2 linked regions of the Frankia alni ACN14a genome follow. The protein of the gene in region 1 interacts with the protein of each later gene in a pairwise test. Links are inferred from orthologs where the notes say so. Each region holds a gene or a part of one and is shown on either strand. Other genes may lie near its edges.

Evidence for each region. Proteins that work in one complex are often made in the same cells at the same time.
Region 2: the proteins of FRAAL_RS04885 (region 1) and rlmB interact in binary tests that used the Escherichia coli proteins (3 or more experiments, as listed by UniProt). The link is inferred for Frankia alni ACN14a from one-to-one orthologs.

What each region holds. Positions count from the first base shown.
Region 1 is NC_008278.1:1,185,857-1,190,444, reverse strand. What follows is about bases 1-2,897. They hold FRAAL_RS04885 (bifunctional ADP-dependent NAD(P)H-hydrate dehydratase/NAD(P)H-hydrate epimerase), read right to left. Parts: upstream 2,305-2,897; coding sequence 697-2,304; downstream 1-696. Other genes in these bases: FRAAL_RS04880 (holo-ACP synthase), read right to left, coding at 2,383-2,739; alr (alanine racemase), read right to left, coding at 1-648. In the rest of the region: FRAAL_RS04875 (PadR family transcriptional regulator), read right to left, coding at 2,931-3,851; FRAAL_RS04870 (SWIM zinc finger family protein), read left to right, coding at 4,010-4,585. UniProt on the Escherichia coli protein: Bifunctional enzyme that catalyzes the epimerization of the S- and R-forms of NAD(P)HX and the dehydration of the S-form of NAD(P)HX at the expense of ADP, which is converted to AMP.
Region 2 is NC_008278.1:7,087,850-7,095,434, reverse strand. The notes cover bases 2,851-5,643. They hold rlmB (23S rRNA (guanosine(2251)-2'-O)-methyltransferase RlmB), read left to right. Parts: upstream 2,851-3,620; coding sequence 3,621-4,667; downstream 4,668-5,643. Other genes in these bases: FRAAL_RS28410 (hypothetical protein), read left to right, coding at 4,859-5,643; FRAAL_RS28420 (PP2C family protein-serine/threonine phosphatase), read right to left, coding at 2,851-2,878. In the rest of the region: FRAAL_RS28430 (FHA domain-containing protein), read right to left, coding at 1-335; FRAAL_RS28425 (VWA domain-containing protein), read right to left, coding at 411-1,763; more of FRAAL_RS28420, read right to left, coding at 1,763-2,850; more of FRAAL_RS28410, read left to right, coding at 5,644-7,042; FRAAL_RS28405 (transglycosylase family protein), read right to left, coding at 7,245-7,585. UniProt on the Escherichia coli protein: Specifically methylates the ribose of guanosine 2251 in 23S rRNA.

The sequences.
Region 1 (4,588 bases):
GTTCGCAAGATGCCGCACGGTCGGCGCCAGCCCAGCCTTCTCGGCGATGTCGACCGCGTCCCGGAACGCCCCGATCTGAGCCTGCACCGTCGCATGCCCGGGGGCGTCGGCGAACGCGAAGTGGCTCCACACCCCGAACGCCTCGATCACGCCCTCGGCCTGCAGCGCCGCGGCCTGGTCACACAACCCCGGCCAGTCGCCGGGCATCGCCCCCGCCCGGCCGAGGCCGGTGTCCGCCTTGAGGTGCACCCGGGCCGGTCGGCCAGCCAGCCGCGCGGCCGCGGCGATCTCCGTGAGGGTCCAGGACGCGGAGGCCGACACGTCGATGCCGGCCGAGATCGCCTCGCCGAAACGCTCACCGGGCGTCGCGAGCCAGCACAGCACGGGCGCGGTGATCCCGGCCGCGCGCAGCGCGAGCGCCTCCTCGAGGACGGCCGTGCCCAGCCAGCTCGCCCCGGCGTCCAGGGCAGCCCGGGCGCAGGGAATCATGCCGTGGCCGTACCCGTCGGCCTTCACGACGGCCATGGTGGCGGCGTCGCCGGCGCGGGCCGCGAGAGCGGCCACCGAATCACGGACCGCGTCGAGCTCGACGGCGGCATACGTCCGGGGTTCGCTGCTGGCGGACGCCCCTGGCCCCTGCACGCTCATGGCCGCCACGCTACTCGCCGTGACCGCCCGCCGGGTGCCCCCGACCGGCTACGCGAGCAGCTCCGCGATGACCCGAGGCAGCAGGTTGGGCAGGTCGCCGGCGGCGAGCGGCGCGGCAGCCCGCTCGGCGGCGCGCCCGTGCAGGTACGCGCCGACCGCCCCGGCACCGGCGGCGGGCAGCCCGGCGGCGAGCAGCGAGCCGATCAGCCCGGTCAGGACGTCCCCCGTGCCGGCGGTGCCCAGCCAGCCGGAACCGGTCGTGTTCACCCAGGCCGCCCCGGCCGGTTCGACGATCAGGGTACGGGTGCCCTTGAGCAGGATCACCGCGCCCGTCGCCGCGGCGGCCCGCCGGACGGTGGCGAGGCGGTCCGCCGCGAGGTCCGCCGTCGTGCGGTCGGGATCCCAGCCCAGGGCGGCGGCTGTGAGCCGGCCGAACTCGCCCTCGTGCGGGGTGAGGAGAACCGGCGCGCCCCGGTCACGCAGCGCCGCGGGATCCGCCGCGAGGATCTCCGCCAGCGGGTCGAGCGCGCCCGCGTCGACCACGACCGGAAGGTCGGTGCCGAGCAGTCCGGCCACCAGCTCCCGGACCGCGGGCCCCGGGTCCAGTCCCGGGCCGATCGCCCAGGCCTGAACCCGGCCGGCGGCGAGCATGGCCGCGCGGTCCCCGGCCCGGACGGCGGTCACCACCGCCTCGGGGTGCGCCAGCCGGACGAACTCCCCCGCCCGGCTGGCGACACCCACCGCGGAACCGCCGGCGTCATCGGCTCTGTCTCTGTCTCCGTCTCCGTCATCGTGGGCGTGGGCGTGGGCGTCGGGCGTCTCGGTCAGGGCGTGGCCCTCGGTCACGACTCGCAGGTAGCCGGCGCCGCCGCGCAGCGCACCGCCGACGGCGAGCACGGCGGCACCCGGATAGGCGTCGCTGCCCGCGACCAGGCCGAGGACCCCCCGGCGGTACTTGGACGACTCCGGGCCCGGCACCGGGAACATGGCGGCGACGTCGGCGTCGTCGAGCGCCCGCAGGTCGGGTTCGGGCAGCGCCAGCCCGATGTCGACCAGCTCCACCGGCCCGGTGTGGGCGGCGCCCGGCATCAGCCACAGGCCGCGTTTGTGCGTGCCGAACGTGACGGTGGCACTGGCCCGCACGGCGGGTCCGGTGACGGCGCCGGTGTCCGCGTCGACGCCGCTGGGAACGTCGACGGCCACGGTGCGCTCGGGCGGCGCGAGGGCCGCCAGCCGGGCGTGGTCCGCCCGCAGGCCGCCGCGGCCACCGATGCCGAGCAACCCGTCCAGGACGAGGTCGGCGCGGTCCACCAGTCCGCGCAGCGTCTCGTCGTCGAGCTCCGAGGCGGGGCCGTGCAGCCTGCCGCCGGCGGCGAGCAGGGCGGCGCTGCCCTCCGGATGGGTGCGGCCGGGTGCGACGGCGTCGACCCGAGCGCCCCGCGCGGCCAGGCGTGCGCCGGCCCACAGGGCGTCACCGCCGTTGTCACCGCCCCCGGCAAGCACGACGATCCGGGCGCCGTAGACGTGGCCGAGGCGGCGGGCGACATGGGCGACCAGGCCGTACACCGCGCGTTGCATGAGGGCTCCGGGCGGCAGGCAGGCGAGCAGCACTGCCTCGGCGTCCCGGATCTGGGTGACCGTGTGCGCGTTCCGCATGCCGCCATGCTGCCCCGCGCCGAGCGGCCGGTGCCGCAGGAAGGCGGTCAGCAGGAGAGTTGGCCGGTAGGAAGGCGGTCAGCTCTCGGCGACGACCATCGCGATGGCGACCCCGCCGTCGTGGGTGAGGGACAGGTGCCAGGAGGCGATGTCGAGCCGCTGCGCCGCGGCGGCCACGGTGCCGCGAATCCGCAGCGACGGCCGCCCACCCGTGGCCAGGACGACCTCGGCGTCGTGCCATTCCAGCCCGGGCGGCGCCCCAAGCACCTTCGCCACGGCCTCCTTCGCCGCGAACCGGGCGGCCAGCCGCTCCGGGCGGGCCAGACCGCGCTCCGCCGGGGTGAACAGGCGCATCGCGATCCCCGGCGTCCGGGACAGCGTCGCGGCGAAACGGTCCACGTCCACCACGTCGACGCCGACACCGACCACCGCCATCGCGCAAGCGTCCCATACCGGTGCCGCGGCCCTCGGTGGACCGTGCGCCGCGCCGCGCCGATCGCGCCGCGGCCGGGCGCACCCCCTCGAATCAGGGCCTCGCCCTGCCCGAAGGGGTGGCCCGCCGGCGGATCCTGAGCCGCGGTCCCGACAGTCCCCGGCCAGGGCCAGGGCCGGGGCCGGGATCAGAGTCAGGACTTCGCATCCCAGCCCGACGCGGGACCGTCCACCGTCCCGTCACCGTCCTGCGCGGCGGCGTCGTTCCCGGCGGCGGCCTGCCCGGCGCTGTGGGCCCCCTCCGCGGTCGCCGGCTCGCCTTCGTCGCCGGCCAGGATGCGGTAAAGGCTGCGGCGGGTCTCGGTGAGCAGGGACCGGGCGGCGGCGATCTGCGCGTCGTCCCCGGCCTGGGCGACCTGGACCACCGCGGCACCCACCGCGAAGGCCAGGGAGCGCAGGCTGGTCAGCTCGTCGTCGGCGCTGGCCGCGGCGGTCTCCCACGGCTTGCGGTGCCCCACCCGGGACTCGACGTGGGCCCGCCCGAGGTCGGTGAGGTGGAAGACCCGCTTGCCCTCCGCCTCCTCCGCGCGCACGAGCCCCTCGTCGGCGAGCAGGGACAGCACCGGGTAGACCGAGCCGGGGCTCGGCCGCCAGGTGCCACCGCTGCGCTCGGCCAGCTCGCGGATCATCTGGTAGCCGTGCATGGGCTGCTCGGCGAGCAGGGCCAGCAACGCCTCGCGGACGTCGCCGCGCCCCACCCGCGGCCCACGGCCGAAGCCACCCGGCCCGCCGAAGCCCGGACCGAACCCGGGACCGAACCCGGGACCGGGGAAGCCGCCGAACGGCGGCCAGCCCGGGCCACCGCCGCGGCGCCCGCGCGGCCGCCCCTCGCCGGGTCCGCCGTGCTCATGCCGCCCGCCGCCGTGCCCGCCGCGCGCCGTGCGGCTGGTGCGCTCGCGAGCCGCCGACTCCTTCGTCCCGCACCCGCCGGCCTCACGCTCCGCCCAGCCGGCCACCGTCTCGAAGAACTCCGACAGCCGCGCGGGATCGAAACCCGCCGCGCGCCCCCACTTGCCCCAGGGTCCCCATGGGCCTGGAATCGCCTGCGATGTCATGATCTTGCCCTTCATCTCCACGGAAGACCAACGGAGGTCATCCGCTCGCTATCGCGTACGCTAACGATATATCGCGATGCTACGTCTGACAAGACGGCCTTGGTAACGCCGGGGACCTGGCCGGTACGATCCGCCCTCGCATTCCGTAGGATTGACCAGTGATCATTTCTGTGTCCGGAGAGAACGGGCACGGCGGGGACGCCGTCACCCCGCTCGAAGCAGCCTTCGAGGAACGTGCCTGCGCACAGCGCGCGGGTACCGACGTGTTCATCGAAGGGGTGAACCTGGCCCTGCTCGGCCGCGTCGAGCAGCTGCGCATCCGGCCTACCAACGCCTCGGGCACGGTCGACGACGACGGGCCGCACGAGGTCCGGCTGGAGGCCGCCGACGACGGGCCGCGCACCGGCTGCACCTGCCCCGAAGGGGCGACCGGCTCGTTCTGCCGCCACGCGGTCGCCGTCGCCCTGGTCGCCACCGGCTCGGCGGGACTCGCCGACGACGACGAGGATGCCGACGACGACGAGGACAACGGCGGGATCATCGGCGAGAGCTCGCTGTTCACCGACGATCCGGTGCACGCCGCGATGCGGGTGTTCCTCAGCCGTGTCCCCCGCGCCGAGCTCGTCGAGACCCTGCTCGACGCCGCGGACGACAACGAGGCGGTCGCCGACGCGCTCTGGGAGGCCACCGTCGCCTGGCACGGCCGCCAGCACGGCGCCGCCCCCTCGCCCTGACCC
Region 2 (7,585 bases), 5.9 Mb from region 1 along the record:
CCCGGCCGCTCGTCGCGCCGTCGGGCGTAGGGATCACGGTCGTACCCGCCCGGCTCGTCGTACGGGTCGGCCTGGTAGCCGCGACCGCCGCGTGGCTGGTCGGCGTAGCCGTCGCGGCCGTAGCCGCCGTACGGGTCGCCGCCGCGCGGCGGATCCGCCACGTTGGACTGGTCCGCCGGCGAGCGCCGGATGCCCAGCGGGTCGTACCCCCCCGCCGCGTCCGGGCCGTCCGCCTGCGACGGGCCACGCCGACGCTGGCCGCCGGGCTCGTCCGTCCCGTAGGGAGACCGACCGCCGTCGTCCGGACGGTATTCGTACCTCTCCTGACCACTCATGATCCCAATTCCGCACCGATCGCAGTAGTCGGGTCGTGAGACAGGTGCCCCGCAGGGCAACGTGCCCTCACCTGATCACCGGTTCACCCGGAGGGTCCTCGTCGACCGTGTGTCAAGGACCATCTCATCGATCTTCTCGACGTTCTTCTTCAACCGAACCGTACCTGTTGTGGCATTGTCGATGTGAACCACCTTCTGTAGGAGGCGGTAGGTGTCTTCGTTGCCGGAGGCGAGCGCCAGCTGGGCCCCGCGTCCGAGCAACAGTGTTGCAGTGGCCTCGTCGCCGGACTGACGCGCCTCCAGCCCACGCAGCACCGAGGCCGCCAGCTCGGTCTGTCCGGTGTAGTGAGCGACGACCGCGCTGACCCGGGTGGAACGGGTCTCGTCGTCCGTCCACAACGCTCTCACCAGCGCCTGCGCCGTTTCCCGGCCGTCGACGACGAGGCTGACCCGCGCGGCCAGCGCCTCGGTCCCGACCGGCCGGGCGGGCACCCGGATGTTCAGGTGGTAATCGCGCGACTCCGTTCCCCACGCGCCGGTAGCGTAGTCGACGCTGTGATCGTCGGATGTGGTCCTCTCGGCCTGTAGGTCGCGCAACATCGGGGAGACCTCGCGCAGAAACCCCACCTCGGCGCCCCGCGGGGTCCACACCCGCAGCGCCACTCGGTCGGTCGCGCGGCTGGTGGCGGTCGCGATCACGCTGGTGAAGTCCGCGACGAGCTCGTCCGGGCCGGCGATCGCGTCGACGGTGCCCAGCAGGTTCGCCGCGATCAGCCGCAGCTCGGCGACGCGCCAGTCGGTGCCGATGCCCCGGCAGTCGCACTGGAACCGGCCGCGGGCCGCGGCGACGGCCGCTGCCAGGTCCGTCGCCAGCTCACCGTTCTGGCCGTCGGTGAGCAGCAGCGCGTGCGCGATGGCCCGCGGCCGGGTTGCCGTCAGCGCCCGCGCCAGGTCCAGCCATCGGCCGATGGCGGTACCGCCGTGCGGCTCCATCTGGCTCACCGCGAGGCGGGCCCGCTCCCGGGTGACGGTCGAGGCGGCCACCAGGTACGGGGCGTCCGGGTAGATCATGCTGGCGGCGCCGGTGCCGCGCACGATCGCGAACCACACGCCGTCGGGCAGGCAGTCGATGGCCGCACTCGCCGCGTGGCGCGCCTGGGCGATCTTCGCCGGCGGGTTCGCCATCGAGCCCGAACAGTCGAGCAGGAGGACCTCGGCGAGTTCCGGGCGCCGCGATCCGGCCGGCGGCGGGCAGCCGTGGGCCGACACGGAGCCGTGCGGTGGGAGGCCGGGCGGGGCGGCCTCGCCGGCGAGGCCGCCCGGGCCGTCGGGCCGGCCGGTCGACGTCACGGTGACGACGGCGTGCACGTCCGTCCCACCGGGCGGAAGGTACTCGTTCTGGTAGACCTCCGCGGAGAAGACGCCCATCAGTGATCCACCCTGGCGGCGACCACGGTGATGTTGTCGTGGCCGCCGGCGTCGATGGCGAAGTCGACGAGGTGGCGGGCGACGTCGATCGCCGTGCAGCGCGGCGGGAGCTGGTTGACCAGCGAGGCCATGACGTCCGGGCGGGAGGCGTAGTTCCACAGCCCGTCGGAGCACACCAGCACCGTGGCCGGCGCCTCGATCGGGAAGATCTCCGTGTGCGGGGCCACGTCCTCGACGTCGCCGCCGAGCCAGCGGGTCAACGTGTGCGCGCGCCGATGGGTCTCGGCCTCGTTGGCGGGGATGAGACCCGCCCTGGCGGCCTCGGCGGCCCAGGTGTCGTCCGAGGTCAGCCGCTCGCACCAGCGCGGTCCGAGCAGGTAGACGCGGCTGTCGCCGACCCAGCCGACGGTGACCATGCCGGGGCCGTCGGGCGTCGGCGGGGTGACGATGGCGGCGGCGAAGGTGCACGACGGGGCCATCCGCCCCTCGGCGGCGCTGAGCTGGGCGATCGTGGCCTGCGCCGCATCGACGGCCGCGTGCAGCGCGGCCTCGGCGTCCTCCGGGGAGAAGCCCCCGACGATCGCCCGCGGCGCCGTGCGCGGCTCGTCGTACTCCGGGTACGCCGGCTCCAGGATGTCCAGCATGTCGTCGGCCGCGCTGCCGCCGCGGGGCGGGCGGGTGTCGTGGTGGACGGGGTGACCGGGCCCGTGGGCCCGCACCGCGTCAGCGAGCACCGCCATCGCGGTGGCCGCCGCGGCGGCGGAGGCCTGGCCGGAGCCGGGCGTGGTCGAGACCCCGTCGCACACCACCGCGATGAGCGTGCCGTAGACGACGGCGAGCCCCATCGCGTCCTCGTTGGTCGTGTGGCGCACGCCCCGGTCGCACACCCCGGCCAGCTCGCCGAGGTCGACCTCGCTGTGGTCGGCGTCCCCGTGCGCCGGATCCGGGCCCTCCAGCGGATGCCCGCAGACCTCGCAGTAGTGGTCGTCCGAATACACCGGCGCCGCGCACACCGGGCAACGGCCCAGGTCGTCGTCGGGGTCGAAGGCCCCGCTGCCGGTGAGCTGGTAGGCCACCGTGGGGGCGTCGTCGTGCGGGTTGAGGTCCACCGTCATTCCGCCGGGAAGGAACGTTCGCGTGCGGGCGGTGTGCGCAGAGCCATGTGCTGGGTGCCTCCTGCCCCTGCTGGTCCGGTCATCGGAGCTCGCCGCCGTCGCTCCGCGACGCCGGAGGCGCACGGCCGGCGACCGGACGAACTGGTCACACGCGTCGAGCTGGTCATCGTGGATTCATGGGGACGTATTCTCCCAGGTTCCCCCGGGGCCCGTCGATGACGCAGATCGCCAGGGGCGGGCCAGGTCCCGGTGCGTCCCCCTCCGTCGGCGCGCAACCTCAGGAGAGCGTAAGGGGCGAGGGTCGGCGACGGCGGCCATGCCGGTGCCGGAGCGTCGGCCATGCCGGCCGGTCCCGGCCCGTCCTCGGCCCGCACCCCGCCAGAGCTCAGCACGGCACGCGCCCCAGCCGCGGTCCGCGACTGCGTGATGACGCGCGGCGAACAACGCGCACCGGACCCTCCTGACCTGGCCGAGGGCGGCCGGGACCACCCAGGTCACCGGCGTGGGACTGCCGCCTCAGGATAGGGCGCCGGGCAGGCCCGAACGACCATGTCGCGGCAGGCGGCCGGGTTCGGGCCCGCCAGACCCCCGACCGGGGACCCCTGGCCGGTCGGCGGGGCGGGCCGCAACCGGCCGGTCGCGGCCCGCCCCGACCGCGTCCGGCGCCGGCCGCGTCCCCGACGCCGGCCGTATACCGTGGTCACATGGTCATTTCCACGGCGCACGCCGGTCGGTGGCACTGATGGCCGGCGCCGCGCGCCGGGGTGGCGGCGGGATCGCCCGGGGCGGGCAGGGCGGCCGGGCCGGCAAGGCGGGTTCGCATCGCAAGGGAGCCGGTGCCGGCAGCGGTGGCCAGGGCCGCAAGGCTCTGGAGGGCCGGGGCGCGACGCCGCCCGCCCACCTGCGTCCCGGCCATCCCGCGCAGCGCCGGGCGGCCGCCGCGGCCAGGACCGCGCAGGGCGGGGAGCGGGGGCGGGCCACCGCCGGCCGCTCCGGTGCCGACGACGCCACCCAGTCCGGGCAGGGGGGGCCGCGCACGCGCCGCTCCGAGGCCGACGAGCTGGTCGTGGGCCGCAACGCGGTGGTCGAGGCGCTGCGGGCCGGCGTGCCGGCGTCGAACCTCTACGTCGCCGGTGGGCTGGACTTCGACGAGCGGCTCGCCGATGCCCGCCGCCTCGCCGCCCGGGCGGGGATCGCGGTGGTCGACGTCGCTCGCCCGGACCTCGACCGCATGTGCGGCACGGCGCCGCATCAGGGACTCGCCCTGGCGGTCCCGCCGTTCCGCTACACCCATCCCGACGACCTGCTCGCCCGGGCGCGCGCCGCGGCTCCCGGTCTGGTGGTCGCGCTCGACGGCGTCACCGATCCCCGCAATCTCGGTGCCGTGGTCCGCTCTGCGGCGGCCTTCGGCGCCCACGGCGTCCTGGTGCCCGAGCGCCGGGCCGCCGGGATCACCGCCGCCGCCTGGAAGACGTCGGCGGGTGCCGCCGCCCGGCTGCCGGTCGCCCGGGCCACCAACCTCGCCAGGACCCTCGTGTCCTACGCCGAGGCCGGCCTGTTCGTCGTCGGGCTGGCCGCGGACGCCGACACGACGATCGACGAGCTCGAGATGGCCACCGATCCAGTCGTCCTGGTGATCGGGTCCGAGGGCCGTGGGCTGTCCCGGCTCGTCGAGCAACGCTGCGACGTGACGGTCCGCATCCCGATGGCCGGCGCGGTCGAGTCTCTCAACGCCGGGGTCGCCGCCGGCATCGCGCTGGCCGAGATCGCCCGCCGCCGCCGCACCTGACCACTCCGGCAGGCCCGGGCGGCGGCCGCCCGGCCATGGGGGCCGCCGGGTGGCGGCGGCCTTCCTGGCGGCCGGCGGCGAATAAGGTGACTCAGCCGAGTCTTGCGCGGCGGAACGCTGAGCCCGTCTCGGCGCCCTTGTAGCCTCATGCCCTACTTGGGCGTCGGGCCATCTCGGGGGAACGGACGACGGTGCGGGGCAGGCGGAGACCGTCGGCGCGGCTGTTCGCGCTGCCGCGTTTGCTCCTGCCCGAACCGCAACCGCGGCTGACCCTGCTGCCCACCGTCGCGCTTCGGCTCGTGCTGGCGGCGGTCTTCGCGGCGGTGCGGCTGTACGGGGCGCTCTTCGGCCTCGGGTTCGTGCTGCTCTGGCACCACTGGTACGCGGGCCATCCGCTCGGCCTGCTGGTCGCGGCGCTGGCCGCCGGCTGGTCGCTGACGTTCGCCCTGGTCGCGCTGCGTCGCGGCATCGGGTGGGTGCTGGCGGCCGGCAACGTGGTCGCCGCGCTCGTCCTGGCCGCGGGGGCGCGCCTGTGGCTGCCGCCGGAATCGGTCGGTGACTCGGCCTCGTTCGTGCTGCTCGCGGCGACGCACGCGACGGCGGTGGCCGCCTGGACCTTCCCCGCCGGTCCGTCCCTGGCCGTGACGGTGCTGACGGCCGGCGCCTTCGTGGCCGGGGCGGCCGGCACCGGGCCGCCATCTCCGATGCCGCTGGCTGCGATTGTCTGCACGGCCCTGCTCGTCCGGTACGCCCGGCCGCAGGTGTGCGCGCTCGCGGGTGGAGCGCAGTCTCGGCTGGCCGAGGTGGCCGAGCGGCGCGCCGGCGAGCAGGATGTGCTCACCCTGCTGCGCGAGCGGCGGGAGCATGAGCTGACGATCCACAACGCGGTGCTCAACACCCTCACCGGCATAGCCTGGGGCGGCGGCGCCGACGGGTATCTCACTCGCCGCCGCTGCGCCGACGGTGCGACGGCCCTCGACGAGTTGGTCGATGAGCGCGAGCTACCGTCCCGGGCCGCGCCGGGATGCCTGCCGGCGGCCGGTGGAATCCTCGCGGCGGCACGCGGACCGACGTCCGACGAGGGCGCGGCCGGCTGCCTGCCCATCGACTGCGGGCCGGCCGGCGACGTGCTGATCGAGTCCGGGCTGGCCGGCGACCTGCTGGCCGGCGACGTGCCGGTCGGCGATGTGCCGGTCGGATCCGAGTCGGCGGGCGAGGCACACCGCGGAGCCGGGCGTGCGGACCCCTGGGCCAGGGTGGCGCCCGCGGCCGGCTTGCTGCGCGCCCTCTACACCGCGCAGCTACGCCACGTGACCGGCCGGTTCGCCGCACTCTGGCTGATCCTGCTGGTTCTGCCCGCCGGCCGTGCCCTGCCCCATGTCCGTTCGATCCCGCTGGCGCTCGCGTTGCTGCTCGCGCCGCTCGCGGCGGTCGCTGTGGCCCGGCGGCGCTTCCGGTCCGGGCCGCTGACGCCGGCCCAGGCGGCCGCCGTGGTGCTGCTCTGCCTGGGGATCGCGGTGGGGGGCGGGTGGAACGCCGGCGAGGCCGGCGAGGTGCGGATGATGGCCTGGCCGCTCGTCAGCCTGCCGCCGTTGGTGATGCTGGTGACGGTGTCCCGCCCGGTGTGGCGCTGGGTGCTCGCTTCGGTCACCGTGGGCGCCGCCATGATCGCGGTGAGCCTGCTGACCAACCCACGGGACCCGTTCGCGCTGTCCCACCTGCTCATGCAGCTCTACTACCTGTGGATCATGCAGATCTGCCTGGTCATGGTCGGTCCGTTGCTGTGGAGCACGGCCGATGTCCGCGCCTGGGCCAGTCACTGCGAGCGAGAACTGGTCCGACGCGCCGAGAACCGGGACCGGGTGCGCGAGCGTCGCAGCGTGCTGCTGCGGGCCGTCGAACGGGACGTGGCGCCGTTGCTGGCCGGCGTCGCGGCGGGCCGGCTCGATCCGCAGGCCGACGCCGTGCGCTCGGAATGTGCCCGGCGGGCGGTCGCCGTGCGGCGGCTGCTGTTCGACGACGACGCCGTGCACAGCGCGCTCGGGGAGGCCATCGATGCCGCCGAACGGCACGGCACGGTCGTGTCCAGCCAGATCTCCGGTGGTCTCGACCAGCTTCCCGCCTCGGTGCGCGGCGAGTTCGTCGAGCAGGTGCACCATGCGCTGCGGGTGATGCCGAGCCGCCGGGTCCTGCTCACCGTCACTGCGCAGGCACGTACGGCCAGCCTGTTTCTGTCGTGTTCCTGGCCGGCGGGCCAGTTGCCGCCGGCGCCGTCGGGTCGGGCCATCGACATGATCGTCGACGTCGACGACGGGCAGCTCTGCATGGAGCTGCGCTGGCCGCCCGCGAAGGTGCCGCTCGGGCGGCGGCCATAGCTGGTGGCCGGTAGCTGGTGGCTGGTGCCTGGTTCGGGTGGTGACGGAGCCCCGCCCCCGCTCGGGGGACGGGGCTCCTGACCCGTGCTGGGTCGCGTCGCCTCGCGCCGGCCACGGCTCACGATCTGTCGAGCACGATCCGATCGATCATGTGCGGATCAGAGTCGGCCGAGTGCGGATGTCGGCGCGGTGTGTCGGGGCCTCAGATCCGGTGACCCCAGCAGGGCTTCGACGCGTACCAGGGGCTGGTGCCGGCCTGCGCGTAGAGCTGCCGCGCGCGCTGCCACTGCTCCCCGACGCTGGCGTTCTGGGGCAGACCACGGCCGCCCAGACCGTGCCAGGTGCTGGGCAGGAACTGGAACAGGCCGCCAGCTCCGATGGAGTTGACCGCGTGCGGGTTACCGCCGGATTCGCAGGGGATCACGGCGCGCAGGAAGTGGTCGGCGTTGGTCCCCGCGCTGGCCGGCTGGGACAGCGCGAGGCCGCCGCCGACGGAGGCGGCGAGAGTGGTGGCGATGACTGCGGCCCGGGTGCCGAGCTTGA